2 regions of the Paenibacillus sp. GM2FR genome follow, and region 1 is predicted to be linked to the other one. Evidence: predicted binding sites of a transcription regulator. Region 1 holds the regulator's gene; the other holds the start of a gene.
What was found. The regulator Rex, encoded in region 1, represses fermentation and respiration genes when NADH is low (regulators of the CRP and FNR family bind a similar motif). The targets are predictions, from matches to a motif close to TTGTGAAATATTTCACAA.

Region 1 (4,216 bases):
GACCGTTGTGTTCATACTGCAGCTGCCAGGCATACTCGCCTTCATACATTCCAGGCAGCAATCGCTTAATTTCCACACCAGGCAATTCGTTATAAATCTGATCCCGAATCTGGGCTTCCGACATCCCTGTATTCAATAAAACGGACTGGACAGCATCGGCACCTTCAACAGGTACGTTGTCATCTGTAAATTTTACCCATACCATACGATCTTGATTGTCCTGATCCTTGCCGCTTACCACCCAATAGTTATTATCCTCGCCCCACACCGATTTATAGGTCTTTCCGGACGAAACCAATTGGCCATGCTGCTTGGCGGCAGCAATCGCCATTCTTTCTTCATTCCAAGTGTCTTTCATAACATATGAATAATAGAGCTGTAAACCAAGCAGTAACAGCAGCACGCCGGATACACTAAGCAAGATCCACTTCGTTTTTTTCTTCAAATCCGTCTTCCTCGCTCCCCTTGATTATTTCCTAGAGGGTTGTAAGACGCTCAAAGGCACGCTGCGCTTCCCGCCGGATACGTTCCTCATCGAGAGTAAGGCTCGCGCCATTCTTCACGACCTGCTTACCGTCAACCCATACATGCTCAACATCCTTCGCACTGGCGGAGTAGATAGCATGAGAAATATAATCCGTCTTCGGAAGGAAGTGCGCCTGATCCGTGTTCAGTGCGATCATATCTGCCTTCATTCCTACCGCAAGCGTACCGATATCCGCAAGGAAAGCTGACTTGGCACCATACTCTGTACCCATCCGAAGCGCTTCGGATGCAGGAATCGCGGTTGGATCCCCGCTTACTCCTTTATGGATCAGTGCCGCCAGGCGCATCTCTTCAAACATATCCAGATTATTATTGCTCGCAGGTCCATCGGTACCCAAAGACACGGTGACCCCGGCTTTCAGTAGTGCAGGCACGCGAGCGATGCCGCTGGCAAGCTTCAGATTGCTGCCTGGATTATGCGACACCATCACTTGATGCTTAGCCAGGATTTCGATTTCTTCATCGGTCAGATGGACGGCATGCGCAAGCAGCGTTGGACGGGAAAACATGCCAAGCTTCTCCAAATGGGCAACAGGGCGGAGTCCGTAATCATTTACATTCTGAGCGACTTCCGTTTCCGTTTCGGACATATGCGTATGCAAAGGCAGATTCAGATCATGGGATGCCTGAACGAATTTCTCGATGAAATCCGGCGGGCATGTGTAAGGTGCATGCGGCGAGATCATCGCCGTAATTCTTCCATCCGCCTTGCCATGCCAGTCTTTCGCGAATGCAACCGCCTCATCCAGCTTCTGCTGCTGCACCTCAGGCGGACATAATCCGATGACACCGCGTGTCAGTACGCCGCGCATTCCTGAGTCCTGCACAACCTTTGCAACCTGATCCATATGATCATACATATCCACAAACGTCGTGGTTCCGCCTTTGATCATCTCAAGCACGGAGAGTGAGGTTCCCCAGTACACATCGTCGGCCGTGAATTTGGCTTCCATCGGCCACATTTTTTCCTGAAGCCATACCTGCAGTGCCAGATCGTCGCCATAACCGCGGAGAAGCGACATCGCCGCATGTCCGTGCGTGTTCACCAATCCAGGCAGGAAAAACAGATGGGTTCCGTCGATAATTTCTGTTCCCTCTTGGACGGTTGGCTCTTCTTCACCCAGGTAGGTTATCCGGTCATTCTCCACAACCATATATCCGCGTAGCACGGACCTTCCTTTCTCTAGTACCGCAAACGTTCCGTTTTTAACCATCCACTTCGTTGTCGTCATGTGCTGTATCCTCCTTACCGTTATCCAAATAATAGGCCAAACTTTGCAAATCCGTAGTAAAATCAGCCGTATGAATCCGGATATGGGATGGAGCTTTCAGGATGGTCGGCGCAAAATTCAGAATAGCCTCGATGCCTGCGGCGATAAGCTGATTCGCTACATTTTGCGCTTCAAAATCCGGAACGGTGATAATCCCGATACGAATGCCGTACTCATGAACCGTCTTCTCCAGTTCCTCCATCGGCTGTACAACCAAATTGTTTATTTTCATACCAACTTTGGGAGAATACGAATCGAAAACCGCCACAATCTTCATATTGTCCTTCAGAAATGCATTGTAATTTGATAATGCATGTCCAAGATTACCGGCCCCAATCAATGCGACATTGATCTTCTGGTCCAGCTTTAGAATCTGGCGAATTTTCTCGATCAGATAAGATACGTCATATCCGATCCCTTTCCGTCCAAAATCACCGAAATACGCTAGGTCCTTACGAATTTGAGCAGGATTGAGGTCCAGTTTTTGTCCCAGTTCCTGGGAGGAAACCGTGGAGACCTCCCTTTTCTGAAGCTCATTCAAATAGCGCAAGTATACAGGTAATCTGCGGACCACGGCTTCCGAAATTTTTTCCGATTTCATGCATGCTCCCCCTAATAATAGGTTAATAACTACATTTCAATGTGATCGTTCATGGTTTCACTTTATTCAGCTTGGTTCTCTACGCCTGCCTCTTCCTGCAGCCATTCCGAAATTCGGGGAACAATCCCCTCGGTCGGCATGTGCTCCATCTTTGGTCCCGGCAAGGAATATAGGAAATATTTTCCGTAATAGGATTCAATGACCCGGGTATCGTAGACGATGACAATCCCCTTGTCTTGCGCTGTCCGTACCAGTCGGCCAAATCCCTGTTTGAAGCGAATGACGGCTTGCGGAACCGAAAGCTTCATGAAGGGGTTCTTCTTCTGCTGCTGCAGCAATTCGCTCTTGGCTTCAACCAAAGGGTGATTCGGCGGCTGGAACGGCAGCCGGACGATCGCAAGGCAAGTGAGCGCCTCACCGGGTATGTCAACCCCTTCCCAGAAGGAGCTGGTACCCAGCAGAACCGAGGCGCTGCTATCCTGGAATCTCCGGATTAACTTGGTACGGCTGGTTCCATCCATCCCTTGTCCCAGTACCGTAATATCGCTGGATGCCAGCGCCTCCTTCAAGGGCTCATGCACCTGACGCAGCATCCGGTACGAGGTGAACAGGACAAGCATACGTCCATGCGTAGCGATTGCCGTATCGGCCAATGATTGCACTAGTGTATTCACAAAGAGTGCATCCCCGACCGAGCCCTTCACGCTCGGAAAATCGCGCGGCACGACAAGGAGAGCCTGCTCCCTGTAATTAAACGGGGACGGCAGCAGAACCGTGTTCAGGTTGCCGCTATCTGCCGCTTCCTGTAGACCCAAATTCTCGATCATGAACTGGAACGATTTGTCCACCGACAAGGTCGCCGACGTCAGGATCACGCTTTGTTTCTTGTCAAAAAACAATTCCTTCAAGTGGGTGCTTACATCGACAGGCACCGCATAAAGCTGCAGCGATTTCCCGCGGAAATTGCCGTTAGCCTCCATCCAGTATACCGTGCCTTCATCATTCAGAGCCATGAAGGACCTCAGGTCCTCGCGGTGTGCGGCCAGGTCCTTAAACAGACCCGATAGGTCTGTTAACAGACTGTCGGCACTGTAATCGTCGAGATCTTCCTTCATTTCGGCGATCAGCTTGTCACCCTTGCGTACGACATCGCCCAGTATCACATGGATTTGATGTTCCAGCTCGGCAAGCGAATCCCAATCCTTCGGCTTCTTAAGAGGCGATAAGCGAAGCGAGAATTGACCGGCGTCTCCTGGAGATGCATCTCCGCGTTCCGGAAGCAGTCCGAACAATTGATCGCTGAGTCGATCCCAATTCTCTTTTACGGTGATCAGATCCGGATAAATCCGATCTATGATGGAAGACCACTCGACAGCCTTCTCATGGGATGAAACTTGCAGCAGCTGGCGAAGAGCCGGGAGCTGACCGCTGCGGTTGTCTTTGTACATACGGGTTAGCGTATGGACAACCGAAAAATATTTCATCTGCAAGCCAAGGTGCTTGCCGGCGACATCCTCCAGATGATGCGCTTCGTCGATGACGAGACGCTCATAACTCGGAAGCAGCTGGTGATTCGCTTTTACGTCGGTGAACAGCTTCGAATGGTTCGTAATGACAACATCCGCGATGCCCGCTTCATGCTTGGCTCTGTGATAGTAGCATTTGCGGAACCATGGGCAGGCACGCCCAAGGCAGGAATCCGAATCGCTGGAGATGGTCTCCCAGAAATCCCCCCCGCGGCCGCCAAGGTTCAGCTCCTCATCATCCCCGTTCTCCGTCTGGGTCAGCCAGACCAGCA
Region 2 (4,216 bases), on a different contig from region 1:
TTGGCCGTGCGTATAATCATAGTAGTGAACAAGATCAGGTATATCTGGGGGCATTAATTTTAAATGAGAAGATTACGAAGTTTGGAAATATCTACAACGGATTATTACACTACAACGGTGGAGACAACTGGTATCCGGGAGCTACCGATTCTTATGGCCGTCCGATTCTGGCAGATCAATATGCAGATGCAGTTTACGCTACTTACAAGGGCTATGGTGGTAAGAATTAAGTTACATTGATAGGTAAATTGAAAAATAGCGAGACGTGAAAGGATTTGCTTGTTGAGTGGAAGCGTCTTATTTAATTTGAAAGGGCATGAGTTACCAAGCAGATCATTGCTTTCATAACCCATGCCCTTTTTTCTTTATCAGGTTTTCTTCGACTACTAATTAGGCACCAAGGAACATCTTCATATCATCTTCCACATTGGTAATGCCGCCGATGCCGAAGTTTTCCACGAGGACTTTGGCAACGTTAGGCGACAGGAATGCAGGGAGCGTAGGGCCCAGATGAATATTTTTAACGCCAAGATATAGCAGGGCCAGCAGCACGATCACCGCTTTTTGCTCATACCAGGCAATGTTGTAGGAAATCGGCAAATCATTAATATCCTCAAGGCCGAATACTTCCTTCAGCTTCAATGCAATCACGACGAGGGAGTAAGAATCATTGCATTGACCCGCGTCCAGGACCCGCGGGATACCGCCGATTTCGCCTAGATCCAGTTTGTTGTATTTGTATTTGGCACAGCCTGCCGTTAGAATGACCGTATCTTTAGGAAGTTCAGCCGCAAAATCGGTGTAATAGCTGCGGGATTTCATCCGTCCATCGCAGCCGGCCATGACGAAGAAGCGGCGGATCGCCCCGGTTTTCACGGCATCGACGACTTGATCGGCCACGTTCATCACAGCGGCATGAGCGAAACCGCCGATGATCTCACCCGTTTCAAGCTCCGTTGGAGCTGGGCATCCTTTCGCTTGCTCGATTAGTAGGGAGAAGTCTTTCGGAGCACCGTCTGTTCCTTCTGGAATATGGCGGACACCCGGAAACCCCGTGTTGCCTGTTGTATAGATACGGTCCTTATAACTCTCTTTCGGCGGAACGATACAGTTGGTTGTCATTAATATCGGTCCATTAAAAGCTGCGAATTCGCTATTCTGCTTCCACCAGGCATTCCCGTAATTGCCTACAAAATGCTCATATTTCTTGAATGCCGGATAATAGTGGGCAGGCAGCATTTCACTGTGCGTGTACACGTCCACGCCGGTTCCTTCCGTCTGCTTCAGCAGCTCCTCCAAATCCTTCAGATCATGGCCGCTGATGAGAATGCCGGGCCGGTTGCTTACCCCGATATTGACCTTCGTAATTTCCGGATTTCCGTAAACCGAGGTGTTCGCTTCATCCAGCATCGCCATGGCGTTTACGCCGTATTTCCCGGTTTCCATCGTCAAAGCGACCAGATCCTGCACTTCAAGGCTGTCGTCAAGCGTGGCGGCAAGCGCACGGCGCATAAAACGGTTTAATTCGTGATCATCCTTCTCCAGATGCAGCGCGTGGTACGTATAAGCAGCCATCCCCTTCAAGCCATAAGTAATCAATTCGCGCAGCGAGCGGATGTCTTCATTGCGGGTCGAGAGGACACCCACCGTACGTGCTTTTTCATCAAAAGAAGCTTCGTTATCTGCTTGCCAGACGGCAGCATCAGGGAGATTGGCGGTTCCTTCCGGATATTGTTCGTTATAATAGGTGCGCACCTCGCCGCGGAGCTCGATCGCTTCCCGGATTCTTCCCACAAAAACCTCGCGGTCAAAGTTGGCGTTCGTAATCGTTGCAAACAAGGAGTCCATCATAAACAGCGATACGCGCTGTTCAAGCACCTCCGGCAGCCGGACATCCAGACTGAGAAAAGAGATACCTTTCAGCAGATAAATCAGCAAATCCTGCAGGTTTGCCACATCATGCGGTTTGCCGCATACGCCGACAATGGTGCAGCCTGTTCCTTTGGATGCTTCCTGACATTGAAAGCAGAACATAGACGGTTGATGCGTTAAGGTCTGTTCTGTCGCGTTGTTATTCATTATTTCTCCTCCAATTTCGTGATTATTTGTCGTAAGGTCAATTTAAGATTGCCTCGCAATTGGACTGTTGAAGACAGTATACTTCGCTCCCACAACCGACATAGTGATTGGAATCACAATTTCTTAAGTAGTGAGTTTAATCACAAACCCCGTCCGTTTCTTCTTTTAAACTGGAATTAATGACCTAAGAAGAAATGAGGAGAGAACATGTCGATTTTACCTCAAAAGAATGAACTGGGATTTTTCGAGATCCGTCTCGAATCCATCGGCGGGCTTGGCGCCAATCTGGCCGGAAAAATGCTGGCCGAAGCGGGGGTTACCGGCTCCGGACTTAACGGTTCGAATTTTTCCAGCTATGGTTCGGAGAAAAAAGGGTCGCCAGTGAAGAGTTTCGTAAGGTTCTGCGCTCCCGAGGTGGAAATCCGCGATCACAGTCCCATTGAGCAGCCGCATGTCGTCGGCGTATTTCATGAAGCCTTGTATAAGACGATCGATGTCATAAGCGGATTACAGCCTGATGGAACGGTGCTTGTTAATACGGCGCGAGACCTTTCCGAAGTGGCCGTGGATCTGAACATGACCCAGGGAACGCTGGCCGTCGTTGATGCACTGAACATTTCCGTTGAGGAAAAAACGAAAGTGAATACGGCCATGCTGGGGGCTTTGTTCCGGATTTGCAGCTTCCTGAACCCGGACGATATGCGGCAGGTGATCCGTTCAACATTTGAGAAAAAGCTGCCCCACCTCGTGGAAGCGAATGTGAGGACCTTTGACAGAGGATATAACGAAGTCCTGTTCCTTTCCTTGGGAAACGGCTCAAAGCTTATAGACCAAATCGCTTTCGCAAGACCGCAGCCGATTCTTGGATATGAAACGCAGGAGCTGGGCGGGATTCTGAACGTTACGGCGAACAGTGTCCTGAAGGATCTTAGCGGCTCCCGGCAGGGATATTTGCCGGAGTACAAGATCGAGGACTGCATTCACTGTGCCGCCTGCGATACGGTATGTCCGGATTTCTGCATCGTGTGGGAGAAGAAGCCGGATAAGCGCGGGAATATGCAGATGTTTATGAAAGGCATCGATTATCAGTATTGCAAAGGCTGCTTGAAGTGTATCGAAGCTTGTCCGACCACCGCTTTGGCCGCCATGTTAGAAGAGCCGCATTATGCGGAGCAGCACCGTGTGCCGCAATTTTTTCCCTATTTAACTGCGGAGGGAGTCCGATCATGAATATGCAAATTCAAGAAACAACGGAGAACAAGCTGGCGGCCGCTCAAACGGCAGTCTTCGAATCGGGCAACGAAATGGCTGCCATGGCGGCTGCCCAGATTAACTATCACATTATGGGTTATTTTCCGATTACACCTTCTACGGAAATTGCCCAATATCTTGACATGATGCGTACACGCGGCGAACATGACATCAAGCTGATTCCAGCTGACGGCGAACATGGCTCGGCGGGGATTTGCTATGGTGCGGCCGCAGCCGGAGCACGGGTATTCAATGCTACCAGCGCGAATGGTTTCCTGTATATGATCGAACAGCTTCCTGTGCAGGCGGGCACACGTTTCCCGATGGTCATGAATTTGGTGACGCGTGCAGTCAGCGGACCGCTGGATATTCGTGGTGACCATTCGGATCTTTACTACGGCCTGAATACCGGCTGGGTGATTTTGACCGCTCGTTCACCGCAGGCCGTGTATGACATGAATATCATGGCGCTGCGTATCGCGGAACATGAAGACGTGCGCCTGCCGGTCATTGTAGCTTATGACGGATTTTTTACATCGCACCAGAAACGCCGGGTACACATATTTACGAACCGGGAAACCGTTCAGGCGTTTGTAGGGGAAAAGGCGCCTGAATATCCACATGTGCTGGACGAGAACAACCCGATCGTTGTTGGGGCTTATATGAACGGCGACGATTTGATGAACAACCACTTCCAACAGTCCAACGCCATGTACCGTGCGGGCGAGGTATTCAAGGAAGTGGCAGAGGAATACGCAGCTTTGTCCGGAAGATCCTATTCGCCGCTTGATCTGTACCGAATGGAAGACGCGGAGGTGGCTTTATTCCTGCTCAATTCGGCGGCCGAATCCTCCAAAGACGTCGTGGATCGGCTGCGGGCGAAAGG

Region 2: hcp (hydroxylamine reductase) is a predicted target of Rex. The motif match lies at 2,208-2,225, and genes of this name have one in related genera.

The regions. Positions count from the first base shown of each region.
Region 1 is NZ_MKZM01000008.1:784,389-788,604, reverse strand. It holds gene PAEVO_RS03860 (cell wall elongation regulator TseB-like domain-containing protein) at 1-445, opposite strand, end outside; gene PAEVO_RS03855 (amidohydrolase) at 477-1,778, opposite strand; gene PAEVO_RS03850 (redox-sensing transcriptional repressor Rex) at 1,753-2,418, opposite strand; gene dinG (ATP-dependent DNA helicase DinG) at 2,481-4,216, opposite strand, start outside.
Region 2 is NZ_MKZM01000010.1:125,267-129,482, forward strand. It holds gene PAEVO_RS25750 (carbohydrate-binding protein) at 1-230, shown strand, start outside; gene hcp (hydroxylamine reductase) at 391-2,079, opposite strand; gene PAEVO_RS25760 (2-oxoacid:acceptor oxidoreductase family protein) at 2,287-3,309, shown strand; gene PAEVO_RS25765 (thiamine pyrophosphate-dependent enzyme) at 3,306-4,216, shown strand, end outside.